Regions from separate parts of the Alcaligenes parafaecalis genome, predicted to be linked through region 3. Evidence: predicted binding sites of a transcription regulator. Region 3 holds the regulator's gene; each other region holds the start of a gene.
What was found. The regulator sigma-54, encoded in region 3, starts transcription at its own class of promoters, with help from an activator protein. The targets are predictions, from matches to a motif close to TGGCANGNAANCTGCTTT.
Positions count from the first base shown of each region.

Region 1: a site for sigma-54 is predicted at 2,652-2,669, ahead of OSH09_RS02675 (phenol hydroxylase subunit). Genes of this name have one in related genera too.
Region 2: a site for sigma-54 is predicted at 3,202-3,219, ahead of prpB (methylisocitrate lyase). Genes of this name have one in related genera too.
Region 4: a site for sigma-54 is predicted at 5,179-5,196, ahead of exaC (acetaldehyde dehydrogenase ExaC). Genes of this name have one in related genera too.

Region 1 covers NZ_JAPKNA010000001.1:572,245-579,742, reverse strand. Annotated here, with positions in the region: gene OSH09_RS02690 (aromatic/alkene/methane monooxygenase hydroxylase/oxygenase subunit alpha) at 1-1,009, opposite strand, end outside; gene OSH09_RS02685 (MmoB/DmpM family protein) at 1,028-1,300, opposite strand; gene OSH09_RS02680 (aromatic/alkene monooxygenase hydroxylase subunit beta) at 1,300-2,307, opposite strand; gene OSH09_RS02675 (phenol hydroxylase subunit) at 2,331-2,603, opposite strand; gene OSH09_RS02670 (sigma-54-dependent Fis family transcriptional regulator) at 2,956-4,659, shown strand; gene OSH09_RS02665 (hypothetical protein) at 4,694-5,029, opposite strand; gene OSH09_RS02660 (DUF6693 family protein) at 5,428-5,781, shown strand; gene OSH09_RS02655 (hypothetical protein) at 6,174-6,446, shown strand; gene OSH09_RS02650 (amino acid ABC transporter ATP-binding protein) at 6,638-7,372, opposite strand; gene OSH09_RS02645 (amino acid ABC transporter permease) at 7,369-7,498, opposite strand, start outside.
Region 2 covers NZ_JAPKNA010000003.1:386,773-394,270, reverse strand. Annotated here, with positions in the region: gene OSH09_RS12310 (MFS transporter) at 1-1,051, shown strand, start outside; gene prpR (propionate catabolism operon regulatory protein PrpR) at 1,119-3,032, opposite strand; gene prpB (methylisocitrate lyase) at 3,286-4,185, shown strand; gene prpC (bifunctional 2-methylcitrate synthase/citrate synthase) at 4,290-5,453, shown strand; gene OSH09_RS12290 (hypothetical protein) at 5,542-5,943, shown strand; gene OSH09_RS12285 (GNAT family N-acetyltransferase) at 5,955-6,230, shown strand; gene acnB (bifunctional aconitate hydratase 2/2-methylisocitrate dehydratase) at 6,370-7,498, shown strand, end outside.
Region 3 covers NZ_JAPKNA010000005.1:104,157-111,654, forward strand. Annotated here, with positions in the region: gene OSH09_RS15365 (TonB-dependent receptor) at 1-1,965, shown strand, start outside; gene rpoN (RNA polymerase factor sigma-54) at 2,152-3,537, opposite strand; gene OSH09_RS15375 (hypothetical protein) at 3,554-4,108, shown strand; gene OSH09_RS15380 (hypothetical protein) at 4,148-4,300, shown strand; gene leuA (2-isopropylmalate synthase) at 4,439-6,133, shown strand; gene OSH09_RS15390 (YwqG family protein) at 6,371-7,135, opposite strand; gene OSH09_RS15395 (hypothetical protein) at 7,351-7,498, opposite strand, start outside.
Region 4 covers NZ_JAPKNA010000003.1:361,076-368,573, reverse strand. Annotated here, with positions in the region: gene OSH09_RS12205 (AIPR family protein) at 398-2,119, shown strand; gene OSH09_RS12200 (iron-containing alcohol dehydrogenase) at 2,285-3,433, opposite strand; gene exaC (acetaldehyde dehydrogenase ExaC) at 3,569-5,095, opposite strand; gene OSH09_RS12190 (sigma-54-dependent Fis family transcriptional regulator) at 5,338-7,230, shown strand; gene OSH09_RS12185 (DUF1178 family protein) at 7,181-7,498, opposite strand, start outside.

The DNA.
Region 1 (7,498 bases), on a different contig from region 3:
AGATCCACCAGGCCTGGTGCGAGATGTGCTCTTTCTCTTTCTCGATCACTTCGCTGTACTTGGGCATGCGAATGCCATAACGGGCCAGGTCCTTGAACAGAGCGCCACCGGCCTGCTCGAAATACACCTCCCAGGCCTCTTTCCAGGACATGACCTTGTTGGGCAACATGTAGTCCATCATCATGCCGACCACGGACAGCAGGCGGGTACCGCGCCAGAACCATTTGTCGATCCACTGCTGAACAATAGGCACGTTGTCTTCGTGCTGCTCCAGCAGGAACTTGATCACTTCCAGACCCAGCGTCATGTGGCGCGCTTCGTCAGACTGCGAGCTGAAACCGAAGGTCACGGTGGCCATGTCGCCGTTGTAAGCCGCGCCCGACATGAAGGGCACGAACAGCAAGTTGGTCAGCACGTACTCGAAGGAGAAGCTGATCGCCAGCAGGAACTCGAAGGGACCAGCGGCACGGGCATCTTCAAAGAAGGACTTGGGCACGGACAGATACCAGACGCGGTCGTGCATATGGCTCCAGTCCTGGAAGCCATTGAAAAACTTGTTGTAGTGGCTCATGGCGTGAACCTGCGTCTGCACGTGACGCAGCTCGTCAATCGACTGCATCTGGCACGCAATACGTGCGCCGATGCCGCTGAATTGACGTCCCACATGGGAGTAGCCCTGGTAAGCCTGGTATTCCAGCGGGGTCACCGCGGTCAGGAACACCTTGATCGCGTTCAGGTAACGCGGATCAGAAATATTCATCTGGCCATTGTTCTGCGCGAAGGCATCAAAAATGGCGTACAGCTTCTTTTCTTTCTCAGCCTGGTATTTCCAGTACGCGTCCATTGTCAGACGGAACGGATCTTCCCACTTGGACCAATCGGTAATCTTGATGCCCTCGAACTCCTCGTAGGGGAAGGCTTCTTTGCGATCCTGGTAGCTGAATTCCCAGTCCAGATCACGAGTCAGATAGCGATATTTGTCTTTGATATTTAGTTTTTTCGTGGCCATAGTGCCCCCTTTTCTGATTTAGCTGTTCCAGTGCAACAACAAGCGGTCTTCATCCTCATCCACGTTGCCACCCAAGGTGATCAGATTCAGATGCAGCTCCTGCATGTCCCACTGTTGCCCATACTTTTCTTCTACGGTCTCGCGCTTGACCACCAACTGACCGGCGCACTCGATACGCACCATGGCGGGTTGGTAAATGACCGTAGCGTCCGGGTTGTCTTCTTCAATAGCCTCGACGATGTAGCGCGACATGTCGTTATCTTGCAGACCGATATAAACCTTGGATGTCATCAGGCTTCTCCACCCAGGCTCAAGCCTGCTTTCGTGACGCGTTTAGAAATAGTGTCCTGAACTTGCTGCCAAACCTGACCGGCCTGGTCGGCAAAGGCAGCCTGGATGTAAGGCATGAAGGCGGCTTGCACTTGGGGCATCCACTGATCCAGCCAGGTTTGCAGTTGCTGCTTGTTTTCCTCGCTTTCGGCAACGGCAATCTTGAAGACGCTATCGCTCCAGTTGGACAGGTCTTTATGGCAATCCAGCATGAACTCCAGCAACATATCCAGATCGCGGCCGCCTGCTTTGGCCAGATCCGCCACCAGGCCCTGATACACCACTTGGTGCACCACGGTGTTGATCAGCAAGGACTGCACCATCAGCAGCTCAAACCAGTCTTTCTGAATCAAGGTTTTTTCGCACAAGGCACGCAGACCTTGCCATGCCGCATCCTGCATCCAGGCTTCTTTAGCCTGGCTCAGAGAGTCGGCACTATTGCCATCAATCAGCAGACCAATACGGGAGACGTATTGCGCCATCCCTAGCGAGTCCATCCCGGCATAGAGACAGGCTTGGGTAATGGTGGTGCCATAACCGTAGGCCGAGCCGGACATGAAGTTCAGGTTGGCGGTTTGCTCGATATGACGCAAAGGCAGCAGCAGTCGGGTGACCTTGGCTTTGACGTCCTCGCTCAGGTACTGAGCCAGTTCACGCTTTTCAAAAAAGCCGTAATTGGTTTCTGCCGATTCCTGCATGCGGGCGCGGTTTTGCACGTAAGCGCCGTAGTAGAACTGGCGGGGATCACGGAACACATACCAGTCCTTCATCTGGATGGCGGTATGTGTGGGGTCGTTCAGGGTCTTGTCCGGCATCCACAAGGGGCGGTAGTGGAAGTTGGCGGTTGCCTGGGCGTCGTACGTCGCTTCCTGGTAGCGCGTGGCCGGTTTTTCACCAAAGCGGCGGGCCACGTTGGCGAAGGTTTGCCGCACAGGCTGCAAACTGGCCGTTTTAATTTCTAATGTCATCCTCTTGTTCTCCTGAATAAAGCCTATTGGGCTCCAGCCTGACGGCTGTTACCGACCAAAGTGTCATAACCAAAACGCCATTTCTCTTCGTTCTCGTCATTGATCCGCATTTGCTCATCACTCATGAGCTGGACATTGTTTTGCAGGCAAAAGTGCTCAAAGGCCGCTGGCGGCATCACCAGCTCTACAAACAAATCCGGCTGGCCAATGGCAAAGTCAAATTCCACAAAACGGGCGTTGGCGGGACTGCGTACACGTACGTACTTTGTCAAAGTGGGCAAGCTCGTGTCTGACATCGGTTCTCCTCCTGATCAAGCTGTTGCATGAGTGTCCACAGCCTGTTCATAGCAAACCGCGTGCCAACTTTAGATTTGAAGGATTTAACCCTTTAGGATTAAAGAGATAGAGGGATGAAGGTGTAGACAGAATGCGCTGTTGACCAACCAGAAGAATAGAAAATTGATCATTTGATCAAGTGCTTAGCGCTGTTTTCATCAAATGCTGAGTTAGGGTAAAGCCTTAGAAAAAAACGTTTTATCCGTCCTCTGGACACTATTGTGCTTTCCTGGAGTCACCCGAAAGACAGGCGGCATACTGGTTTTTAAAACACCCAAAACCACAATAAAAAACAACAGGATGGAGACGGCCATGGGGGCTACTGAACTCACACTGCCATTAAGTCAGGATCTGATCGACGCTATTCGCTTTGATGCGCGTGAAGGAAAAATATGGTTTGGCGAGCAGCGCATGCTCTTGCTGCACGCCAGCGGCTTTGGCCAGCTACGCAAGGAACTGATTGCCTCTTTGGGTAGCGAACGCGCCAAATACTTTCTGATGCGCTTTGGCTACCATGCGGGCATGAAGGACGCCGAGGTGTCGCAAAAAGTGCGCCCGGACCTGTCACTGAAAGAGACCTTTCTGGCAGGCCCGCAAATGCACACGATCCGCGGGATGGTCAAAGTGGTGCCCACCGCCCTGACCTTTGATCGCGATGCCGGCCAGTACTACGGTGAATTTGACTGGTTCGATTCCTATGAAGTCAGCAATCACCAGAAAGAGCATGGCCAATCCAGCGAGCCGGTCTGTTGGAGCTTGCTGGGGTATGCCAGTGGCTACACCAGCTTCTATATGGGCAAGAGCATCATCTACAAAGAAACCCAATGCGGCGCCATGGGCCACAGCCACTGCAAGATCGTGGGCAAGCCTGCCGAGGAATGGGAGGATGATGACCCCGAGATCGACCGTTTCATGCTGCCTGACCCGGTCCAGGACGAACTGTTTGCCTTGCGATGTGAGCTGGTGAAGTTGCGCGAACAGGAGTTCAAACACTCCAGCGCCAACTTCACCTTACCCAACTCCATTGGTCAGTCAGCCGCCTACCAGGCCGCCTGTCATCTGCTGGAAAAAGCCGCACAAAGCAAAGTGTCGGTGCTGCTGCTCGGGGAAACCGGTGTAGGGAAAGAAGCCTTCGCACGCGGCCTGCATGCCGCCAGCGACCGGGCTGATCACCCTTTTATTGCGGTGAACTGTGCGTCCATTCCCCCGGAGCTGATTGAATCAGAACTGTTTGGCGTGGAAAAAGGCGCTTATACCGGCGCACACAAATCCCGCCCTGGCCGCTTTGAGCGCGCCCAGTGCGGCACCATCTTTCTGGATGAAATCGTGGAGCTGTCGCCCCGATCCCAGGCCGCCCTGCTCCGGGTCTTGCAGGAACAGGAGCTGGAACGCGTAGGTGATGAGAACATTCGTCACATTGATGTGCGAGTCGTAGCAGCTACCAACGAAGACCTTGCCGAAGCCGTACAAAAAGGAAGTTTCCGTGCTGACCTGTACTACCGCCTGAATGTGTTCCCTATCCACATCCCGCCTCTGCGTGAACGCAAGGAAGACATTCCGCTACTGACCGAGTACTTCCTGAACAAGTACTCCAGCATGTACAAAAAACATGTGATGGGCGTCAGCGACCGCAGCCGCGAATTGCTGATGCAGTACGACTGGCCGGGCAATATCCGTGAGTTCGAGAACATGATCGAACGTGGTGTCATCCTGACCGAGCACAATCACGAGATCGAAACCCATCACCTGTTCCCGCAGCAAAAAAGCGCTTTGCAATATCTGAGCAGCCTGAACACCCAGGGCTATATGGCCAAGGAAACCTGTTTTACGGCAAACCAGACCCAATGCGTGGAGCATTTGCTGGAGACACCCTTCAATCTGGATGATTTGGAAGAGCAAATCATTCAATTGACGCTGAAGAAAACGAACGGGAATATTTCAGAAGCGGCACGCAGGCTAGGACTGACTCGGCCTGCTTTGGCATACAGGCTGAAGAAGGTAGCGATGCCTGCTTAATACTCAATAGCGAGCAAGTAAACCCCTCAAGGGCTTACTTGCTGTTTGCCAACACCTTGCATTGACTAAGGTACCAGTCACCGAAATCGCTGATCGCCTGCAATTGATACTGCCCGGAAGTAAACCGTGGCTGCTGAAATGCAGACTCGACCATAAAGACACGCTCCTCGTCATTGTTTGCCCATTTAAGCAAATCCTCTTTCGAGGCGCCTAATTGCCAAACCCGCATGACCTCTTGCGCATAGGGATAGTCCTGCTGACACTGAGCCAATGCCTGCTCACGAGCCGATGTAACTTGCCCCAATACTGCTGGCGAGGAAAACAGCAACAATGCCGCAGTGGGCAGCGCGATCATCCAGTTCGTTTTCATACTCCCTCCATGGTATTTTTTTTGTAATCATATCCTGAATGCAAGGTATTAACTCGGCACCAAACCCCTGGCAACCTTAGCCTGGCACTCCTGAATAACGTCCTGCAAATCGGGACCCTGACTTCGCTCGCCCTAGGCTAGCTGTCAATGGTCAACACCCAAGCGTGTTGAAAAACAGCCGTTCCTATTTCCTTAAAAGCGCGAACATTTTTGTCAAAAACAAGAAACATTTAGCTCCATTGCAGAAAATTTCACGCTAAATATTCAATAAAAACTCAAAAAAAAAGAAATTTTCCAAAAAAACAAAAATCAATAAAAATTGCCAAAAAAATAAATCCACTTCTATTTCAACAAAGCTTGTATAAAATGCATTTTTTCACCTCTACTTAAGCATAAAAATGAGCACTACATTTCACAACTATCAGTTGAAGTCCGAACTTGGTTTCATGGAAGTTATTGGCCACGTCATTATTTGGGTTTTACTAGCCATCGTCACACTGGGTCTGGCGCTGTTTGTCTTCCCTTACTACATGCAGCGCTTTATTATCAGCAAGACTTACGCCTACGACGAGCAGGGGCAGCGTGTTGGCCGCCTGGTTTGCACCATTGATCTGGCTAGCATCATTGGCAATATCCTCTTGTGGGTACTGATCAGTATCGTCACCCTGGGTATTGGTTACCTGGTTTTCACCTATAAAATCAGTGCCCACTGCATGAGCCACACCAAGATAGTTGGGATAAATAGCCTATAAAGCACACTATTTCCTGAGAAACAGGTCGCCTAAGCGTCAGTCTTTTTTCAGTCAAGTAGTTAGGAAATCTCTTCCATGCCTGGTAATTTTTTATCAGGCATTTTTTATTTCAGCCTTTAGTCAGATTCCTTATTAACGACAACAAAAAACCAAGACAATAATTCTTTATTTCACAATAATCGGCTGTCTTACTGGCTGCATTTCCTGTCATGTCAAAAAACTTCACAACAAGACAATGACATGGAAGCTATCAATGGCCCGTCTGGACATCTTCTGGCACCCTCTTCTCACACGATTTAGCCAAGTTTTCCTCGTTTTGGACCTGCCCTATCACCCCGGCTCTGGCCTGATTTCCTCCAGCAACTACAATGGGGGCTTATCTAAGGAGTCTTATGTTGGAATTTCAGCCCCGTGAACGGGCGTATTTATCTGGTATCCATGCCCTGTCGCAAGACCAGGACAACAATGAAGTGTTTGTAGGCATGACCGCTGCCGAGTCTGTTTGGTACGCGAACTACGTCCAGCAGTCATACAAAGGGGAAGTAACACGAGGCGATGAGGCCGAAGCACGTTACCTGGCCCTGCATGATCAGCACGAGCAAGCCCGCTGTGCTGTACTGGCAGCAGAATCCTTGCTGCAATCGTTCGAAACGAGCACTCAGTAAGAGTGAGTATTGCGACACACGCCAGGCCGGGCCTCTGTTTCTCTTGCCTGCCCTGTCTGACCAAACCTTGCGTAGTCGCCCATAAAAAGCCCGCCGATTTTTCAACAGGCGGGCTTTTTTTTGCGCATGGCTAAATGAACGGGCTGACAAGCTGCTCATCAAGCCCCTCTATCCGACAAGCGTACAGACGATTACAGGCGCAGTTCCTTGGACAAAAATGTTTGGACCCGTTCAGGTCGACCTGCCAGATCACCAAAAAACACTTCAGTGGCCACGTCTTCCAAGATCCTGCCCTGATCCATAAAAATCATCCGGTCTGCCACCTTGCGGGCAAAGCCCATTTCATGGGTTACGCACATCATGGTCATGCCTTCCTCAGCCAAACTAACCATGACATCCAGCACCTCATTGACCATTTCCGGATCCAGCGCCGAGGTCGGTTCATCAAACAACATGCAGACCGGGTCCATGCACAAGGCCCGCGCAATCGCCACACGCTGTTGCTGCCCACCTGACAAACTCGCTGGATAACGGTCTGCCAAGGCTTTCAAACCCACCCGATCCAGGTACAGCAAGGCCCGCTCATCCGCCTCGTCACGATCCCGGCCCAGCACTTTGCGCTGTGCCAGGGTCAAATTGGCCAGGACACTCAAGTGCGGAAACAGCTCGAAATTCTGAAACACCATCCCCACCCGACTGCGCAAATCCGGCAAGCTCGTTGCCGGATCTCCTACGGAAATACCATCCACCCAAATCGTTCCCTGCTGAAAAGGCTCCAGGCCATTAACGGTTTTCAGCAAGGTCGATTTACCTGACCCCGAAGGCCCGCACACCACAAGCACTTCCTGCTTGTCTACCTGGGCCGTGCAGTCCTTCAGCACCTGAAAGGTGCCATACCACTTGGAAACACTCTCGATACGGATCATTTGCCATCCAGTCGCATATGTTTGTCATAACGTCGAGCCACTCGATTCGCCATCAATTCCAGCGTGGCGCAAATCACGTAATAAAGTAGCCCGACAAACAAGAAGATTTCAGTGGGGTGCACCATG
Region 2 (7,498 bases), on a different contig from region 3:
CATTCGGGTCAACTTTGACGGCGATGACAGCCGTCGCGCCTTCGGCCTGCTGGGCATGACGCTGGGTCTGGCCGCTATTGCGGGACAGATACTGGGAGGCTGGCTGATTCACGCAGATCTGTTTGAGCTGGGTTGGCGCAACATCTTTCTGATCAACATCCCGATTGGTCTACTGGCGATTGCGGAGGCGCGCTATATCCCTGAAACCCGAGGCCCTCAAAACCAGGGACTGGACGGCACGGGTGTCATGCTGATCAGCCTGAGCCTAAGCCTGTTACTGATCCCTATCATCCAAAGCTCGGAGCATGGCTGGCCCCTTTCCAGCCTGACGAGTCTGGTGGCCTCAATTGCCTTGCTGTTTGTTTTTTACCGGCACCAGGAAAGACGCCGACGCACCGGGCATTTGCCCTTGGTCGATATGCAACTGCTGACGCAGCCCCGCTTTGCTCTGGGCGCCCTATTGGTCTTGCTGGTCTACTCCACCGCCAGCTCTTTTTTCCTCTGCTTTGCCTTATTACTGCAAAGCGGCTTTGGCTTAAGTCCTTTCCACGCAGGCAGCATATTTGCACCCGCCAGCGTAGGCTTTATTGCTGCCTCTCTTTACGCGCCACGCCTTGTCACCCGCTACGGCACCCAGGCTATTACGGCGGGAGCGATAGGCTACGCCCTCTCCTTTGCCTGGCTAATCAGCCAAGTGGCTTGGGCAGGCGCACAATTGGAGCCTGCCCACCTGATTCCTGCCTTGATTTTCCTGGGGGCCAGCCAAGGCCTGATCATGACGCCCTTACTGAATCTAATACTGGGCTTTATCGACGAGACTCAAGCTGGCATGGCTTCGGGAGTGATCTCCAGCATTCAGCAAATTGGAGCCGCCCTGGGGGTTGCCGTGGTCGGCTTCCTGTTTAATGCCGGACGAAACACAGGCAGCGCTGCCCTAAGTCAGGCTGAGCACTATGTCTCTGCCTTTGGCATGGGGCTGACGTATAACCTGGTGGCCTCCTTGCTGGTCAGCTTGCTCTTGATAGCTTTAAGCAGAATCAATCGGCACTAAAACCAGTCTTAAAGGAAACGGCGGCGGATGGGCTTTGCTTGCCCCCCAAGAAGTATTGACGAGCCCATCAGCCTTTACGCAACTTCCGCCACAAAGTACTGCGACTAATCCCCAGTTGCTGGGCGGCCAGGGCGCGATTACCCCCACACTCTTCCAGCACCTTGGCCAGATGCTCCTGCTCGCTGCGCTCTTGCTGATCACGCAGCGCAGGCATGGCGGGCTCTGCCACTACCGCCCGCAGCTCCGGCGCAATATCTTCCAGCACCACGGCCTGATCACCTTGCACTGTGCCCAAGACCATCAAGCGTTCGATCAGGTTTTCCAGCTCGCGGATATTGCCGGGCCACGTGTAGTGACGGCCCAGTTCCAGCAGTTCAGCCAGCCAATCGGAATTCAGCGTAACGGCTCCACCCAAACGCTGGGCCACTTTTGCCAAGAGATGCTCCACCAGTTCCGGCAAGTCCTGGGTGCGCAGACGCAAAGGTGGCAAGCGCAGCACCAGAATATTCAGGCGATAAAACAGATCCTGACGGAACACGCCTTCTTTAACTTGCGCGGCCAGATCACGGTGAGTGGCCGCAATCACGCGCACATCGACGGGCGTTGGCTCAATCGCCCCGATGCGCAGGACTTCTTTTTCCTGCAGCACCCGCAGCAAACGGGTTTGCAGTGGCAAGGGCATTTCCCCGATCTCGTCCAGAAACAGGGTGCCGGTGTGAGCCGCTTCCACCAGCCCGACTTTGCCGCCCCGGCTGGAACCTGTAAATGCGCCTTCCACATAACCGAACAACTCGCTTTCCAGCAGGCTGTCGGGGAACGCCGCGCAGTTCACTGCCACAAAAGGTTGTGCACGTCTGGCGCTGGCACTGTGAATTCCTTGGGCCAGCAGTTCCTTGCCTGTACCACTCTCGCCAATGATCAAGGTCGTCGCTGTGCTTTGTGCACAAGCCTGAGCCTGAGCTCGCAGCTTGCGCATGGGCGAGCTCTGCCCCACCAGATCAGACAGCTCGTACCGGGCATGACGCGATGCCGCTTGCTGACTGCGCGAGCGCAAGCTGCGGTCCAGTCGTTGAATCGCTGCCGGGTCCTGACACAGCAACACCGCCCCGCTCAAGCGCCCCTGCTCCAGAATCGGCATGCGGGTAACGATCGCGGTACGGCCGCCCACTTGTTGCACGGTATCCAGTTGCACGTCCAGACTGCGCAGCGTGCCCGCCAGATCCAGCTCGGGATACAAGGAACCCAAGCGGCGGCCAATCATGGCTTGCGCCGGTTGCCCCAACCAGGCCTCCATCGCCGGGTTAACGGTTTCAATACGCTCGTCCCTGTCCACTGACACCACACCGTCACGCAACTGCGCCAGAATCGTATTCAAGCGATCCCGACGAGCCGCTTCGGCGCGAGCAACGCGGGCCAGTTCGATAGCGGATTCCAGTGCCTGCCGCACTGCTCCTTGTGAATACAGCAGCACGCCTTCCATCTGGTTCTCGCGCGCCAAATCCACCACCAAACCGGGTGCCAGCACCCACTCCACACCCAGCTCTTTCAAATCCTGAACACAGCTACGTGCATCGGCTTCACTACGATAGCTGCGTAGCTCCACAGGCAGATCAAAACGCTGCACGAACTCCATCAGTTCCAGCGGCATTTCTCCATAAGTCACTACGGCTTTGCGCTCAGCCTGTGCCGAGGCCAGACTACCCATAATGTCAAAGCCACCGGGGTGCACCAGCACCACCGGCAAGTCCAGATGTTCGCGCAAATAACTGCCGTTGGAACCGGCGGACACCAGAACGTCGATTTCACCTGTTTGTCGCAAAACCTGCACGGCTTCCACGGCCTCGCCATAGGCTTTGTCCACGATCAGGATTTCGGCCTGGGCGCGAAACTGCGGCACCAACTCTTCCAAGAGGGAACGCAGTCCATGCAGACCAAAAGCCACCAGACGCAGACGGGCAGGAGGGGAAGAAGGATAAGGCATGCGGTTTCACCCAAGCATCAACAATGCGACATTGTTTCAAATTACGTTTCAATATTGAAACACAAAACAGAAGAACGCAGTATTCACAGAAAGAAATAACAGCAGCAGACCGCGGAAGAAACCCCGCCTCGTCTGGCTTCAGGTATTTCATCGCCTCCACAACTGAACTTGGCACAGCATTTGCTTTAGTAGAAACAACCCTTCGCAGCATCACGCTGACGACATTTTCTTATCTTGTGATCTGGAGCCCCAAATGAGCCAAAACCAACTGACATCGGCAGGCGCCCGTTTCCGCCAGGCCTTGCGTGAAGAGCAGCCTTTGCAAATCATTGGCGCCATCAACGCCAACCACGCTTTGCTGGCCCAACGCGCCGGCTACCGTGCCATTTACCTGTCGGGCGGCGGTGTGGCTGCTGGCTCTCTGGGTTTGCCCGATCTGGGCATCAACACCCTGGACGACGTGCTGACTGACATTCGTCGCATTACCGATGTGTGCGACCTGCCTTTGATGGTGGACATTGATACCGGCTTTGGTGCCTCGGCCTTCAACATCGCCCGTACCATTAAAAGCCTGATCAAGTTCGGCGCAGCCGCTTGCCACATTGAAGACCAGGTCGGTGCCAAGCGTTGCGGTCACCGCCCCGGTAAAGAGATCGTCAGCACCGGCGAAATGGCCGACCGTGTGAAAGCTGCTGTCGATGCTCGTACCGACCCGGATTTTTTCATCATGGCTCGTACTGATGCGATTGCAGTTGAAGGCGTGGACGCCGCTCTGGAACGTGCCCAGGCTTGCGTGGAAGCAGGTGCAGACGGCATTTTTGCTGAAGCCTGCTACGACCTGGACACCTACCGTCGCTTTACCGAAACTCTGAATGTGCCTGTGCTGGCCAACATTACCGAGTTCGGTCAAACCCCCTTGTTCACCGTGGAAGAACTGGCTTCGGCCAATGTAGCCATGGTGCTCTACCCCCTGTCCGCCTTCCGCGCCATGAACAAGGCCGCCGAAACTGTCTACCAGGCGATCCGTCGTGACGGACATCAAAAAAATGTCATCGATTTGATGCAGACTCGTGAAGAACTGTACGATCGTATCGGCTACCATGCTTACGAGCAAAGCCTCGACAAGCTGTTCCAGAAAAACAAGAAGTCCTGAGCCGCCACAGGCTCCCGCCCGGCCCTTTGACAGGGCCTTCGTGCGGCTAAAACCCCATTCAGCAGCCAGCCTCGTGCTGGCTGCCCAGCAACCAGGAGACCTTTATGAGTAGTACTGAGAACACCCCTAGCACTGGCTTCAAACCCAAGAAATCGGTGGCCCTGTCTGGCGTTGTCGCAGGTAATACCGCCTTGTGCACGGTCGGTCGCAGTGGCAATGACTTGCACTACCGCGGCTACGACATCTTGGATCTGGCCCAGGCTTGCGAATTTGAAGAAGTGGCCCATTTGCTGATTCACGGCAAATTGCCCAACCGCGACGAACTGCGCGCGTACAAGCAAAAACTCAAGCGTCTGCGCGGCCTGCCTCTGGCCCTGCAAACCGCGCTGGAAACCCTGCCTGCCCACAGCCACCCTATGGATGTGATGCGCACTGCCGTGTCGGTTCTGGGTTGCGTGCTGCCTGAAAAAGACGACCACAACCTGCCCGACGCGCGCGACATCGCCGACCGTCTGATGGCTTGCCTGGGTTCGGCCCTGCTGTACTGGTACCACTACAGCCACAACGGCGAAATGATTGATGTGCAGACTGACGATGACAGCATCGGCGCGCACTTCCTGCACCTGCTGCATGGCGAGAAGCCATCGGCCGAGTGGGAGAAAGCCATGCACGTGTCGCTGAACCTGTACGCCGAGCACGAGTTCAACGCCTCCACCTTTACCAGCCGCGTTATCGCCGGTACGGGTTCGGACTTCTACTCCGCCATTGCCGGTGCTATCGGTGCCCTGCGCGGTCCCAAGCACGGCGGTGCCAACGAAGTAGCTTTTGAAATCCAGAAGCGCTACGAGAACCCCGACCAGGCTGAAGAAGACATTCGCAAGCGCGTGGAAAACAAGGAAGTCATTATTGGCTTCGGTCACCCCGTCTACACCATCTCCGACCCACGCAACGAAGTCATCAAATCGGTAGCCAAAGAGCTGGCCGTGGCCGATGGCAACACCCGCATGTTCGACATTGCCGAGCGTCTGGAAAGCGTGATGTGGGAAGTGAAAAAAATGTTCCCCAATCTGGACTGGTTCTCGGCCGTGTCCTACCACACCATGGGCGTGCCTACTGCCATGTTCACGCCTTTGTTCGTGATCGCGCGTACGGCTGGCTGGGCGGCTCACGTGATTGAGCAGCGCGTGGACAACAAGATTATTCGTCCTACCGCCAACTACATTGGCCCTGAAAATCAGAGCTTTGTGCCTCTGGATCAGCGCCCATAAGTCACAGATCCTGGGCTATTATTCGCCTGTGATTTGACTCACGGCCCCGCTGCATTGCGCAGGCGGGGCCGTCTTGCTGGTGACTTCCATGCTCTCTGATTTTGTACGCTATGCCCTGCCCCTGGCCGGAACCCTGATGATCGCCTGTGCCCTGACCAGTCTGGTCTCCGGTGCGTATTTGCTACTTTTTAATCTGCGCCGCAGCAATCAGGTGTTGCGTCACCCTTATCTGGACCAGTATCCCTGGGAAAAACTCAGCTTTTCCCTGAAAGCAGGCGTGCTGCTGGATTATTTTCTGCGCCTGAACTTTCCCAAACGCCAAAGCTCGCTGTTTGGCAATGCCAACCGTCTGCTCAAGCACGTACAGCCCGAAGATGTTCCCATGGGCATCAAATGGCCCCTGATGGGACTGTGGGGCGGCTGCTTTCTGGGCATGATCTGCATGCTGGCTGTTTGGATTCTGATTGCCCTGCACTCCAACCCCACTTGAAGGAGCCTGCCATGACCACCGAGATCCACCACGACCCGCAAGCGCGTCTGTTTTTTTGCGACGTTGAAAACCTGCGCAGTGTCATCGAATACGAACTGGACGATGCCATCATGAGCATCACCCACACCCGCGTGCCGCCCGAGCTGGAAGGCCGCGGCATTGCTGGGCAACTGACCCGCTTTGCGCTGGAAACGGCAAAAAACCAACAGTGGAAAGTACGCCCTGTTTGCAGCTACGCCGTGGTCTATTTCCGCCGCCACCCTGAATACGCCGACTTGCTGGCCTGAACACAGCAACATTCAGTTTCTTGTAAGTCTTATATAAGATATAAGACCATTGCTTCGCTGCCCGCTTCAAATTACAATTGGGGCAACAAGCGATTTATTGCATTTTCATATCAACCATTTACCGATAGGCACCTGCACTATGCTGGACTCTTACCGCGAACATGTTGCCGAGCGCGCCGCTCTGGGCATTCCCCCGCTGCCTTTGTCGGCTCAGCAGACCGCCGAGCTGATCGAGCTCATCAAGAACCCACCTGCCGGTGAAGAAGCCGTCCTGGTCGACCTGCTGACGCACCGCGTCCCCGCCGGTGTGGACGACGCCGCCAAGGTTAAAGCCTCTTACCTGGCCGCCATCGCGCTGGGCACAGAAACCTGTGCCTTGATCAGCCGCGAGCGTGCCACTGAGCTGCTGGGAACCATGCTGGGTGGCTACAACATCAGCCCGCTGATCGAACTGCTGGACAAGCCCGAACTGGGCCAGATCGCCGCCAACGGCCTGAAAAACACCCTGTTGATGTTTGACTCTTTCCACGACGTTCAGGAAAAAGCCGAAAAGGGCAACGTCTTTGCTAAAGAAGTACTGCAAAGCTGGGCCGACGGCGAGTGGTTCACCAGCCGCCCAGAAGTCCCCGAAAGCCTGACCGTGACGGTTTTCAAAGTCACTGGCGAGACCAACACGGACGATCTGTCCCCCGCCCCTGACGCCTGGAGCCGCCCCGACATTCCGCTGCACGCTCTGGCCATGCTGAAAAACCCGCGCCCAGGCATCGAACCTGAAGAGCCCGGCAAACAAGGCCCTGTCAGCTTCATCGAATCCCTGAAAGAAAAGGGCCACCTGGTTGCCTACGTGGGCGACGTGGTCGGTACCGGTTCTTCGCGTAAATCGGCCACCAACTCCGTGTTGTGGTTCACCGGCGAAGACATTCCTTTCGTTCCTAACAAACGCTTCGGTGGCGTGTGTCTGGGTAGCAAGATTGCTCCTATCTTCTACAACACCATGGAAGATGCTGGCGCTCTGCCTATCGAGCTGGACGTTTCCAATATGGAAATGGGCGATGTGGTTGAACTGCGTCCCTACGAAGGCAAAGCCTTCAAGAATGGCGAGCTGATCTCCGAATTCCAGGTCAAGTCCGACGTACTGTTTGACGAAGTGCGTGCCGGTGGCCGTATTCCCCTGATCATTGGCCGTGGCCTGACCACCCGTGCTCGCGAAGCACTGGGTCTGCCCCCAACCACCCTGTTCCGCCTGCCACAAAGCCCTGTTGATTCCG
Region 3 (7,498 bases):
GGCGGGAATCTGGGTTTGCTGGGCAACCGGGATGTCATGAACACTCCGTTCAGCACCATCAACTACACCAGCGATTACATCGAAGATTTGCAAGGTCAGGAACTGCGCATTCTGATCAGCAAGAACGACCCTTCTGTACAAACGCCGGGTGCGGGTGGAACAGGCGGCAAAGACACCATGTACATACGGGGCTTCCGTGCCGGTGACGTGTCTCTAAATGGTTTGCAAGGTTTGACCAGTGGCCGCCGAGTGATGGCCATCGCAGAGCGTTTAGAAATTCTCAAAGGCCCATCGGCTGTGTTGAATGGCATGAATGCCAGCAACGATGTAGGCGGCTCCATCAATCTGGTGTCCAAACGCGCCACGGATAATCCCATTACCAACGTCACCATGTCCTACATCCAGCCCTCCCAATTCGGGACGCATCTGGATCTGGGCCGTCGCTTTGGGGAATCCAATGAGCTGGGCCTGCGCTTGAATGGCGTGTTCAAGGACGGCGAGGGCGTGGTGGACCATCGGACCAACCGCGACAAGCTGATCTCCTTAGGGGCCGACTACCGCCTGGGCGCCGTCAAGTTGTCCGCCGATCTGTACCACCTGGAAGAGTACATTTCCGGCCTGAACCGGGGTGTGCGGCTGGCCAAGGGTCTGGACAAGAACCCGCTACCCACGCCGCCCAAAGGCAACGTCTTGCTGGGTGTACCGTGGGCCGCTGGCCTGACGCGAGAAACCACGGCGCTGGTACGTGCCGACTGGGCGGCCAACGACAAGCTGGCTGTCTACGGCTCTGCCGGTTACAGCAAATCCGAAATGAGCAACTACAACACCAAGGGCAGCACTTTGCTGAACGAGGCAGGTGACCTGAAACTGGCCGCCACCCGGCGCAACAATACGGGCTATAACCTGGCCGCCAACAGCGGTCTGTTCTACAACTTTGATACCGGCTCCGTGCACCACACCATCAGCGCCGGGGTGGACTGGAACCGCAAGAGCTCGCGTAGCGACAACACCTCCATCAAGGGCTGGTCCGAAACCATCAATATCTACGACCCGGACTACCCGGCGCGCCCTTATGTCCCGATGAATGGGCTAAGTGCGCCTAACGTCAGCTATTTATATAGTGCAGCCCTGGCCGACACGCTGTCCTTTGCGGACGGCAAGTATCAGCTCACTTTGGGCCTGCGCCAGCAATGGGTCAGCACCAGGGATAAAAGTGGCAAGAGCGATAACTACAGCAAGAATGCCCTGACACCCACCATTGCTGGTGTCTGGCAGTTGCGTGACGATTGGATGCTGTACGCCAACTACGCCGAAGGCCTGACCCAGGGCATGATTGTGGGCGACGACTACGCCAATGAAGGCCAGATCTTCGCACCACAAAAAACACGTCAATACGAAATCGGGATGAAGTACGACAGCGGGGATTACGCCCTGACGGCGGCCCTGTTCGATATCACCCAACCCAATAGCTATGAAAGCAATGAGCGCTTTAATGGCAAACCCAATTTGAGCTATGACGGCCGCCAGCGCAACCGGGGTGTGGAAGTGCAGGTATTTGGGCAGATCGCTGAAAACTGGCGTCTGACAGGCGGTATCGCCTACCTGGACCCCAAGATTCGCAAAGCCAGCAACCCGGATACGGAAGGACGCAATGCGGTGGGCCTGTCCCGCTGGGTCGCCAAGGCCGGGATTGAGTGGGATACGCCTTTTGTTCAAGGCCTGACCCTGAATGCCAATCTGCACACTCAATCCAAGCAATATGCAGACGCCAGCAATAGTTACTACATGCCAGGCGTGACCACGTACGACCTGGGCATGCGCTACAAGACCCGCTTTGCCGGTAAGGAAGTGACCTTGCGCGCCAGCCTGGAAAACGTGGGCAATAAAGCCTACTGGGTGGTGCCCTTGAGCAACGGCCAAGGCTCGCCGCGCACCTTCCTGGCCTCGGCCACCATGAAATTCTAAGTAGACCAGCGATACCTCTATCATCCAGTTCTCCGTCTGGCTGGCAGGGTCTAACTCCGCTTTTGCAGGGCCTGTTCATGCGTGTATGCAGGCCCTGTTTTTTTTATTGTTTTAAAGCTCTTGCCAGCCAAGACGGTGAGCCGCCGGGCCCACCAAACATCTTTGAGCTGCTATGACATGTAGTTCCTAAACCCCGGCTGCCGCCCGCATCTTGCGTTGTGATGCAGGTGCCAAGCCTTCCGCTTCCCGGTATTTAGCGACTGTGCGGCGTGCCAAGGTCAGGCCCTGAGCCTGCAAAAGATCGGTAATCTGCTGATCCGACAAGGGCTTGGTAGGCGACTCATCACGAATCATCTGGGTAATCTGCGCCCGCACCGAAGCGGCGGACATATCGGCCTTGCCATCGGAGCTAGCCAAGGCCACGGTAAAGAACTGTTTAAGCTCCATCACGCCATGCGGCGTCTGCATGTATTTCTGCCGTGTCGCGCGAGAAATCGTGGATTCATGCAGGTCCAGCTCCGCAGCCAGATCGGCCAGTTGCATCGGTTTCAGGGCCGACACACCTTGCGTGAAGAAATCCTGCTGCATCTGCACAATGGCCTGGGCCACCCGCAAAATCGTCACGAAGCGACTATTCACACTACGCAATAAGCCCGTGGCTTTTTGACGCTCGGCCAGCAAGGCGGGGTGCGTTTCAATCTCATAATCGTGCAGGTTCACCAACTGCAAGCGCGGTACCGCCAAAGGATTCAGGGCAGCCTGCCAACGATCCTTGCCACGAGTCAGCAGTACGTCCGGCACCACATAGGCCGAGACATTCTGCGTCCAGGCGCGCCCCGGCTTCGGGTCCAACTTCAATACCAGGTGATGAGCCCGCTCCACCAGCTCAGCCGAATACTGGCCCGCGCTGCGTTGGCGCAACTGGCTGGGCGAGGCCAGAATGCTGACATGTTCACGCACCAGATAACGGGCGCAATCCAGCAAGGACGGCTCCAACTGCTCCGCCTGCTGCTGCAACTGCAAGCTCAGGCATTCAGACAAATCCCGTGCACCCACCCCTGCGGGCTCCAGGGACTGCACCTGCGCCAGCGCACAGCGCAAATCACTTTCATCAACATCCAGTTCCTCGGGCAGGCAGGCCAGGACCTCATCCAAAGACACGGGCAGGTAGCCGTTATCGTCCAACTCATCGATCAATAATTGCGCCAAGGCCCGGTCACGGTCGCTCAAACGCAACAGTCCCAACTGCTCGCTTAAATAAGCGGCCAGGTCCTGGGCAATGGCTGATTCGGGGGTCCAGTCCGGGTCGTCCGAGTCACCCTGATGCTTGGGAAACTCCAGGCTCGCCCACGAGGATTCCGCCTCGCCCGAAGCGGCTTCGGGCAATGGCTCGGCGGCGACATCCGTCTGCACGTCCAGACGTTCCAGCAAGGGGTTATCCAGCAAAGCCTGAGCCAATTCCTGCTCCAGCTCGGCCCCCGATAGCTGCAACACTTTAATAGACTGTTGCAATTGCGGCGTCAAAACCAGCGTTTGCTGCTGGCGTAAATCTAGTGACTGACGCGTAAGCATAGGTACAATCGTTTCCATGAAAACTGACAACGCCCAGACACCCACCGCCAACGATAGTCAGGCTCTTCGCAGCACGCTGTTCAAGCTGTGCGCCACGGCCACTATTATCTGCACCGTAGTCACTATCGTGGTAGCCATTATCTGGTGGGACCTGCTCAACCGTCTCATCAGCTTTGGGCGTGGCCTGGATTACTCCGGCCTGCAGGCCTTGAGCATTCAAAACCTGGCACTGATCAAGCAATACAACCCGTTTTTCTGGTGGACGGTAGTGGGCGTCATAACCCTCATTATTGCCTATCTTTTGCATGGCTTCGTACAAGCGATCATGCGACGCAACCAGCAACGCATTATCGACGAGACAACCGTGGCCCAACTGGCCCGATCGCTCAGTCGTCCAGCCCGTGAAGTGATTTTATGGTCCTGGCCTGACCAGCGCAGTCCGTTGACTGTGGGCGATTTACAACGAGCCTATGGCGAATTGCGTGCGGGCCGCTTTGGCAAAATGGAACTGGCCGAGCAGCAAAGCCGCCTGTTACAAGCCGACTACGAACGCCACGAGCCACAGACCTAAGGCTTGCCTTCCTGTTTTTTTTATGTTTGACTAACGGTCATGACTCACGCACGCCAATCCTCCTACGCCTGCCAAGGTTTCAGCCCAGCCGCTGAAGCAGCCTTGTCGCGTTCCGTGCGTGAAGGCCGTTCTTCGGCCCCTGCCTCCAGCCTATCCCAACTGCTACTACTAGCGTCCGGTTGCCGGGCCTAGTGTCCTGTGGCAGTTCGGCAGCCAATACTCAGCCACATCTACGTCATTTGTGCCGCCACCGGCCTACGTAAATGCTGCAATCGCTGGTGACGGCAAGAAGTAATCAACACTTTTTGTCCGACAGGTATCCCCATGGCAATGCTGAAAAACCCCTCTCAAAAGTATCGTCCTTTTGTCGCCTTTGATCGCGACTTCGCTGAACGCACCTGGCCTTCCAAGCGCATCACCAAAGCGCCCATCTGGATGAGCACAGACTTGCGCGACGGCAACCAGTCCCTGATCGAGCCCATGAACGTGGCTCGCAAACTGCGCTTTTTCGAGCAACTCGTCAAAATCGGTTTCAAGGAAATCGAGGTCGGTTTCCCTTCCGCATCGCAGACCGACTTCGATTTCGTTCGCAAGCTGATTGAAGAAAACCGTATCCCTGAAGACGTCACCATCATCGTCCTGACGCAATCGCGTGAAGACCTGATCAAGCGCACGGCCGAAGCCGCTGCGGGTGCCAAGCGCGCCATCATTCACTTGTACAACGCATGTGCACCGGCCTTTCGCAAGATCGTCTTTAACTTGAGCAAAGACGAGATCAAGGAAATTGCCCTGACCGGTACTCGCCTGATCAAAAGCGAAGTGGCCAAGTACCCGCAAACCCAATGGGGCTACGAGTACTCGCCCGAAGTGTTCAGCACCACCGAGCCTGAATTTGCGCTGGATGTGTGTAACGCTGTGGTGAAAGCCTGGGCACCTGCCGCCGACGAGCGCGTCATCCTGAACTTGCCCGCGACCATTGAGGCCACCACGCCCAATATGTATGCCGACCAGATCGAGTGGATGCACAACAATCTGGACCAGCGCAGCAACGTGACCTTGAGCGTGCACCCGCACAACGACCGTGGCACTGCCGTGGCTGCTGCTGAACTGGCCGTGATGGCTGGTGCAGACCGTATCGAAGGCTGCTTGTTCGGTAGCGGCGAGCGCACCGGTAACGTCTGCCTGGTGACCTTGGCCTTGAACTTGTACACCCAGGGCGTGAACCCTGAGCTGGACTTCTCGGACATTGACGAAGTGCGTCGCACTGCCGAGTACTGCAACCAGTTGCCCGTTCACCCACGCCACCCTTACGCAGGTGATCTGGTCTTTACCGCCTTCTCCGGCTCCCATCAGGACGCCATCAAAAAAGGCTTGTCCCAGCAAAAAGCGGATGAGCTCTGGGAAGTGCCTTACTTGCCTATCGACCCGGCCGATCTGGGCCGCAGCTACGATGCAGTTATCCGCGTCAACAGCCAGTCGGGCAAGGGCGGGGTTTCCTACTTGCTGGAACAAGAACACGGTCTGGTCTTGCCACGCCGCATGCAAATCGAATTCAGCCGCGCCATTCAACGCGTGACCGACTCTTCCGGCAAGGAAGTGACGCCTGCCGACGTTTACGGTATTTTCGAGTCCGAATACCTGAACTGCAAAAAGCACTACAAGCTGCTCAAGCACAACATCATCAGCCAGCCTCACGCCGACAGCGGTCAGCAATTCACGATTGAAGTGGATGTGGAGCACGACGGCCAGGTTCGCACCTTGAAGGGTTCGGGCGAAGGCGCGATCTCTGCCTTTGTGAATGCCTTGGATCTGTCCATCAAGATCATGGACTACAACGAGCACGCCATTGGTTCCGGTGCCGAAACCCGCGCCGCTGCTTACGTGGAAATGCGTATCGGTGACAGCCCCTCGGGCTTTGGTGTGGGCATCCACGCCGACATCGTGACTTCCTCCTTCCTGGCGATCTTGAGCGCGGTTAACCGCCACACTATCGCCCAGCAAGAAGCTGAAACCACAACGGCTTAATACCGTCTTCATACCGCGACTTGGGTGGTGATCCCACCCAAGCGCCCGCCCGGCTCACACTAGCCGCGCCTGACCCGCTTTCGCAGCCCGACTTATCGTCGCTCTGCCCGCAACCCGCCCACAAGGCGGGTTTTTCGTGGATGCAGCACGGCGGCTCGTCTCAATAACGGGCAAACCCAGCAAAGAAACGAAACCGGCATCGACATAGGCACGAACATCCACCTTGGCTTGACTGCCTTAACCGCAATCTACTTGAATACGACTGAAGTCTTTGGCACGCAATTTATCGTCTTCGATAAAGGCCATGAGACGAGCACCATCCTGCCAGCACCAATGCAGTTTTTCGTGCGACTGCACGGTCAGCAAGGAGCGCCAGCGAGACTGGCTCGGATGCTCCGCCTGATTGGGCGTAGGGTCGTAGGCCAGACTGTCCCAGGAAGGGCGGCCCAACAGGTAGTCGCCAGACAGATCACCGTTTTCTTCCAGTTCGTCGAACCAATCGTAGAGTTCCTCAAACGGGACTGGCCAATCCTGACGCAGTTCCTCATGACGCGGAATGTCGATACAGTTCTCAAACTGCAGCGCCCAGCTACGCGTACTCCAGCGGTGAGGCGCCTGGATTTCCTGAAGATCGCTGATATCTGGCCAGTAGTAAGCCTTGAGATAGTCCTCATCACGCCAGAAAATGGCGTCATCTTCATCGAAACCGTAGAACAGCGACAGTAGACCGCTGCTTGGCAAATCGGCTGGGCGATCCGGCCCCTCCGGCAACTCCGCGAAGTTGATCTGGCCTACAAACAGATAGTGACCATCCGGATGCTCGGGCCAGGTAAAACCGGGAGGCACCATGGGCTGACCACCAAAACGGCTTTGCAAGGGCTGGCCCTTGTCTTTACCCAAATGGATCGCCACCGCTGGCTGCGCCAAATCCAGGAAATACTGTTTATGCGCTTGCAGCAATGGCGAGGCATCAAGGTGTTTTTCTACCGTTTTGAGGTCCATATTGCTTCGGGTAACAAGGTTGCAGACTATGCCGCTTCAGACCAAGTCTGAATCTGCTGGATTGTAATAAGCCCGTGAGGGCTGAGCCTATGCATTGTGTAACTGGGTTCAAATCTGAACCAGGCTGGGTCGACAGCTCCGCAGGCCCATCAGTATTCAAAAAGACATAAAAAAACCGGCTCCAAAGAGCCGGTTTTCTCTTGCCGTGAACCTGATCAGTACGTGACCGCCAGGCCCGGCAAGTCCACGGTGACCTGCATGGAACCCACCGCTTGCAAGCAATGGCGCGCGAACTCCTGGGCGCGCTCGTCGTCTTGCGACAGCAGCGTATAACCCAGGGCATCGGCCACGCCCATAATCTTG
Region 4 (7,498 bases), on a different contig from region 3:
CGATCCTCTAATAACTGATTTCCCCACTCACACCCCTAAAATGTAAGCTAATTTTATCAGAATTTAATATATATATTCGTTCTCTCTGCCATAGTTCACTTGCCACATCCACTAGAGATTGACAGAAATTAGCCATGAACGATGGCTTTTGACCCAAAGCTGAAGTTCGAAAAATTCAACAGTCGTACGGATTTTAACTACATGACCAAATATAAACCAAAACCCCAATGAGACATAAGGTTGAGAATCTGTCAGACTGCATTTTCAAAAAAACCGCCAACAGGTTTTTCCAATAATGGGACGCGCCGCCTAACAATCTGTTATGCGATAGACACCTTGGTTTTTTATTTTACAGTCTAGCTTTGATTAAATTTAAAAAAAAGGAAATGAAGTGACAATGAATCCTATTGTTAAGGCTCAATTAGGTACATTTATTAAAATGAACCCCAATGAAACCTATAGTGAGTCAGATTTCTTCGAGGTTATGTCAATTTTTTCATTGGAAAATGGCGTTCTCGGAGAAAACATTGATCCCTTTAGAGCTCATTTAAAGGGGGATGAATTTGGCATAGATGGCGTTGCCATTTCCATTCAAGGGACGCTTTGCACTGATGTAGATGAGGCTGAAGACATCCTATCTGTTGGAAAAAATCACACCTCAGAATTCCGTTTTTATCAGTCAAAAACATCGGGAAAATTAGATTATGGTGATATTTCAAAATTTTTGGATGCGGTATATGACTTCTTTACCAGCCAAAAACTTATAATTGGAACACAATTAGAAAACCTAATAGAAGTAAAAGACAAGATATATGAAGTGGCAGCTAAAAACAGCCCCTCACTGAGATGCTTCTATTGCACTACAGGATCCGGGCAAGTTTCTGACGTTATTCAAAAACTTCTTGATGATAACGAAGATCGATTTTCCGAGTTAAATATATTTGAAGAAATCCACATAGAATGCATAGGTGCAAAAATAATTCAGAATGGTTTTAGATCGGCGACCAACTCATCATCTGCAAAAATAAATTTCCCAAAAGCAATAACAATGCCAACTCACGAGAAGGTTGACGAGGCATATATAGGGTATGTTTCTGCATCTGAGATCCTAGAGATATCACTTGGTGACCCTGATCAAGAAGGGGTTCGCCATATAAATAGGTCACTATTCTACGATAACGTTAGGGATTTCAATCCAGATTCTGAAATAAACAAAAGAATTATTGCAGAACTAGAGTCAGGCGATAATGCTTCTTTTGTTTTCAAAAACAATGGGATAACCGTAGTTTCAAAAAGCATAGATCGAAAAAGTGATACCTTTACCATTGAGGATTATCAAATTGTAAATGGATGCCAAACCACAAACATATTGGCTCACATTAGAGAAAAAGCCGAGGGCATCTCAGTTCCATTACGCTTAATCGGCTGTAGTGATATTGACTTTATATCCAGCATCATAGTCGGCACTAATAGACAAAACGAAGTTAAAGAGGATCAGTTTTGGGCGATGCGACCATTTATGAAAGATTTAGAAGAATATTGCGCCTCTCAAGTTAGTGATAGTAGAATATTTATAGAAAGACGCGATAATCAATATCGAGAAATATCAATTGAACGTACGCGCATCTTTAAGCCTTCGGATCTAATGAAGGCTGCTGCAGCAATGTTTTTCCATCAACCGCATCGGGCGGCGCGAGATCACAGGGGGATTCGAAGTGAATTTTCGGATCGAATATTTGCAGAAGGTCATAATGTTGAGCTCTACCATGCGGCTGCTCTAGCTCTATATAAGTTTGACTTCCTGGTACGTACAGCAAAGATAGACAGGTCTCGAGTTATTTATAGGTTCTATGCCTTATATTCTTTATTTCGAATGAATTGGAGAACACCTGATATATTAGATGCAACACCTAAATCACAAAAAAAAGTCCGGGACGCAGTGATCGCTGTTTTGAATGATAATGAAGAGTTTTCGGTGCTAGTCGAAGAGGTTGCTGCCCACCTTGAGAAAATGATATCTGAGGCTGGCATAACTACTCGTGAAAAAATTCGAGACTACTTAAGAGCTGAGAGTGTAGTAGATGAGTTTAGCAGTAGATTTTTCCCAAAAACCTTGTAGTGATTGACTGTATATGAAGTACTGAATTTGTAGTAGCGTATAACTAGGCGCTCTGTCAGGCTACGCTGAATGTCCGCTCTTGGTCAAAATCGGTCATTACTTATCCTACTAGCCTCCTCATCCAACAACCAAAAAGGAAGAGCTTTCAACTCTTCCTCCCTAACGTTACCTCACCCCAAACGCCTCCTCAAAGATCCCCATAATCGTCTTCTTATCCGTCTGAATCGGATTAGTCGCACCGCAGACATCCTTGAGCGCGTTATCTGCCAGAACCGAAAAATCCTCCCGCTTCACACCCAACTCTTCCAGCGACTTCGGAATCCCCACAATATCCGCCAGCTTTTTAATCGCCGCGATAACATCCAGGCCTTTCAGATCGGCATTGTTATCGGATAGCAGCTTGCCGATTTCATTCAAACGTTCCCCCGCCACCTGCATATTGAAAGCTTGCACATGCGGCAGCAGCAGAGCATTACAGACGCCATGCGGCAGGTCGTAGAAACCGCCTAGCTGGTGCGCCATTGCATGCACATAACCCAGCGACGCATTATTGAACGCCATCCCTGCCAGAAACTGCGCATAGGCCATTTGTTCACGAGCTTTCTTGTTATGCGGCTCGCGCACAGCAACAGGCAGGTATTTGGCGACCAGCTCTACCACTTTCACCGCACAGGCGTCGGTGATGGGGGTGGCGATTGTGGACACGTAAGCCTCGACAGCATGGGTCAGTGCATCCATGCCGGTGGCAGCGGTTAAGGATGCGGGCATACCTTCCATCAGGTCGGAATCGTTCACTGACAGGAAGGGTGTGATGTGGCGGTCGATAATTGCCATTTTTACATGACGGGTTTCATCAGTAATGATGGTGAAGCGTGTCATTTCCGACGCGGTGCCTGCGGTGGTGTTGATAGCCAGCAGTGGCAGTTGCGGCTTGGCGGACTTATCTACGCCTTCGTAGTCTGCAATCTTGCCGCCGTTACTGGCGACCAGGGCGACGCCTTTGGCACAGTCATGCGACGAACCGCCGCCCAGGGACACGATCAGGTCTGCGCCATGTGCTTTCAAGGCGTCCAGCCCCGCATTGACGTTACCTACGGTGGGATTGGGCTGCACCTTGTCAAAAATCGCGGTATTGATGCCCTGTGCAGTCAGCTTCTCGGCTACCAATTGGGCCATGCCTAGTTTGGCCAGATCGGCATCGGTAATGATCAAGGCTTTTTTGAAGCCCATTTTCCCGACAATCGGCATGGCCTGGGCCAGTGCGCCGGGGCCAAGAATATTGTGCGAGGGGATAAAGAATTCCGAGACTGTCATGGTGCGTATTCCTTATTGATGATCGAAGAGATTCCTTGCGGCCCTCTGGGATAAACACATCGAAAGCGCGCAAGAAGGGCATCCCCCCATATTGCATGGGGGGAGGTCTGACAACACTACGAATAGATCAAGAGATCAGAAGAAGCCCAGAGCGTTCGGGCTGTAGCTGACCAGCAGGCACTTGGTTTGCTGGTAGTTATTGAGGGCCATCTTGTGGGTTTCGCGGCCGATGCCGGATTGCTTGTAGCCACCGAAAGCGGCGTGAGCGGGATACAGGTGATAGCAGTTGGTCCAGACGCGGCCAGCTTCAACGCCACGGCCTACACGGTAGGCTCGCGAGCCGTCGCGGCTCCAGACGCCAGCACCCAGACCAAACTCGGTATCGTTGGCGATGGCGATGGCTTCTTCTTCGTCCTTGAACGTGGTCACAGCAGCCACCGGTCCGAAGATTTCTTCCTGGAAGGTACGCATGCTGTTTTTACCCAGCAGCATGGTGGGGCTGATGTAGTAGCCATTATCCAGACCCTGGCCCAGACGATTGCGTTCACCACCGGTCAGGGCTTGTGCGCCCTCTTCCCGACCGATATTGATGTAGCCCAGGATGCGCTCCATCTGTTTCTCGGACACCTGCGCACCCACCATCGTCCCGGCGTTGAGCGGATTGCCGGTCTGAATACGTTTGACTCGCTCTACGGCGCGCTCGATAAAGCGTTCGTAGATGGACTCCTGAATCAAAATGCGCGATGGGCATGTGCAAACTTCTCCCTGGTTCAGGGCGAACATGCTCAAGCCTTCCAAGGCTTTGTCCAAGAAAGCATCATCGGCCTGCATAACGTCTTCAAAGAAGATGTTGGGGCTCTTGCCACCCAGCTCGACAGTCGCGGGGATCAGGCGGTCAGCCGCTGCGTGCAGGATTTCTCGGCCGACAGGTGTGGAGCCGGTGAAGGCGATTTTGGCGATACGCTTGGAGTTGGCCAAGGCATGGCCTGCTTCTTTACCGTAGCCGGTGACGACGTTCAGTACGCCAGCAGGCAGCAAGTCACCGATGATTTCCATCAGCAGCAGGATGGAAGCGGGCGTTTGCTCGGCGGGTTTCAGGACGATGGGGCAACCGGCAGCCAGGGCGGGGGCCAGTTTCCAGGCGGCCATCAGCAGTGGGAAGTTCCAGGGGATGATCTGGCCGACGACGCCGATAGGCTCGTGGAAGTGGTAAGCGACCGTGGTGCTGTCCACATCCGAAATGCTGCCTTCTTGTGCGCGCAGGCAACCGGCAAAGTAGCGGAAATGGTCGACCGCCAGGGGCAAGTCAGCCGCACGGGTTTCACGAATGGGTTTACCGTTGTCGATGGTTTCGGCAACTGCCAGGCGTTCCAGATTTTGTTCGATGCGGTCGGCAATGCGCAGCAAGACGGCAGAGCGTTCGGCAGGCGGGGTATTGGCCCACTGGTGTCGCACCTTGTGCGCAGCATCCAGAGCCAGGTCAATATCCGCTGCACCCGAGCGGGCTACCTGGCAAAACACCTGCCCGGTGACGGGCGAGACGTTATCAAAATACTCACCTTCGACCGGCGGCACCCAACGTCCACCAATGTAGTTGTCGTAACGGGACTTGAAGGGGAATTCCAGATCCAGGCCCATGGATTTGAGATCGGACAGATTCATGATGTCTCCTTATTGATTTAGTTCAGTGTCACAAGGCGTGCACCGCAGAGAAAGGTTAGGGGTGCCTTTATCCTGTTTTAACTAAAGCAAATAACGTGCCAAACTAAGTAGCGATTGTCCCGACTCGCTCCTGGGCTTGCCCGCCTCCATAATGGAACGACCTCCAGTCGCAGTCTGCGACAGCTACTGTCGCAAAACGCGAGCACTGTCGCAGAATGCGACACCCCTCCCGGAGCACACTCATGACTTCTCTACCTTCGTTTTGCCCGCAAACCAACGAAACCATGTGGCGTCAGTCCTGGGAGCGCTGTCAGACGATGGAGTCGGAGTTAAGTGCCGCACCCCGCGACATGAGCCAGGGTGCACTGCGACAGTTACTGGAACAGCAGCACCACTTGATGCACCACTCCTCTGCGGCGGTGCAGGATCTGGCGGCGCTGGTACACCCGCATCGCAGTCTGGTTTTACTATGCGACGCACAAGGCACGGTGTTGCAACAGGCGGGCGACCCGCATTTTTTACAGCGGGCTGAGCAGGTAGCCTTACGAGCTGGCGTCAGTTGGGCGGAGAATCATCGCGGTACGAATGCAATTGGTACCGCCCTTGTTTGCGCGCAGCCCATCAAGATTCACGGTAGCCAGCACTATCTGCCAGACAATCGGATTTTGAGCTGCCACGCCGCCCCCATTTATGACCCGTACGGTCAGATTATTGGGGTGCTGGATATTTCCGGGCCGTCGGAACTGGAGCACCACTACGCGCTGGACTTGGCACAGCTATACGCTCGTCAGATCAGCCGTCAGATGCTGGAATCGCTGTGCACACCTACGCGTCGTCTGCTGCATCTGCACACCGACCCCGGCCTGCTCAATAGCGCTTTTAGCGGTCGTCTTGTTCTGGAAGATGACATGATTGTGGCTGCCGATGAGCTGGCAGCCCATTTATTGCGACACGATTGGCAGGAACTACCAGGCCAGGATCTGAATGCAGTATTGGAGCAGGCCAAGAATACGAATAGACCGACAACGCTGCACCTGAGTACGGCAACTAAATCTCAAGGGCCTGCCCGCAGCGTTCAGACTCAAGCGCGAACTCAAACCGAGACTGCGGATACCCCGCAACTCTCGCCTCAACAGGAAAATGTGCTGGAGCCCGCCTTGCGAGCCATGCAAATGGGCTTGTCTATTTTGCTAAGCGGCCCCAGCGGCTCGGGAAAGGAACGTATGGCGCGGGAGCTGCATCGCCGTAACAAGGCCCAGTCCGGCCCTTTTGTGGCCATTAACTGCGCTGCCCTGCCCGAAACATTGATTGAAGCCGAACTATTTGGTTATGAGGCCGGTGCCTTTACCGGGGCCCGTCGTCAGGGCTATGCCGGCAAATTGCGTCAGGCTCATGGTGGTGTGCTATTTCTGGATGAGATTGGCGACATGCCGGTGGGCCTGCAAAGCCGCCTGCTACGAGTTCTGCAGGAGCGCGAGGTTCAAGCGCTGGGCTCGGAGCGTACGCACAGACTGGATTTCCAGCTAATCAGCGCCAGCCATCAACCCTTGGAGACTCTGGTGCGCGATGGGCGTTTCCGCGCCGACCTGTATTTCCGGCTGCAAGATTACATCTGCAAGGTGCCCAGCCTGCGAGAGCGCAGCGATTTGGGCGACTATATTTCCCAAGAGCTGGCAGTGCTGGCTCAGGGTCAGGCCGCTCCTCAATTACACCCGGAGGCTCTGCTCACACTACAGGAGTACGACTGGCCGGGTAACTACCGCCAGCTACGATCAGTGCTGCTGCAAATTATTGTGCAGGACTATCCAGGGAGACTCTGGCTGGCGCAAGACCTGCCTGCCCTGCCATGTTTGGGTGCCGAGCATCCTGCTCCACTACCTGCCCCGGCTCTAGAAGCCAGCAATATCATCGTGAAACAGGCAAGCTTTCCTGCCGCCCCCAAGCCAAAAACTCTAAAAGAACAGGAATATGCGGCCGTACAGCAGGCCCTGGAACAGCATCAAGGGAATATTTCACAAGCGGCGCGTGCCTTGGGGCTGCATCGCAGCACCTTGCATCGGCGGCTAAAAGAAATGACGCAGGCAATTACTGCAGGCGATCATCATCCAGAAAGTCAGGAATCGGCATGGCAATAATGCCGTCGTCGGCCAGTTCCTGATACTCCTGCACCGTGGCCTGACCACGTATGGCACGCGGTTCGATATCGCCTTCGTGCATGCGGCGTGCTTCCTGGGCAAATTGGGTGCCCACATTGTCCGAATTGCGAATGACCGAACGCAGTTCTTGCAATAGCTGGCCTTGAATCGCCCGCATTTGCTCTTCGGTCGGCATGGTTGAAGGCAGGGGCGCTGGCACGGGGGTGCTACTGACCGGTGCACTGATACTTTCTTGCGCACCCACATT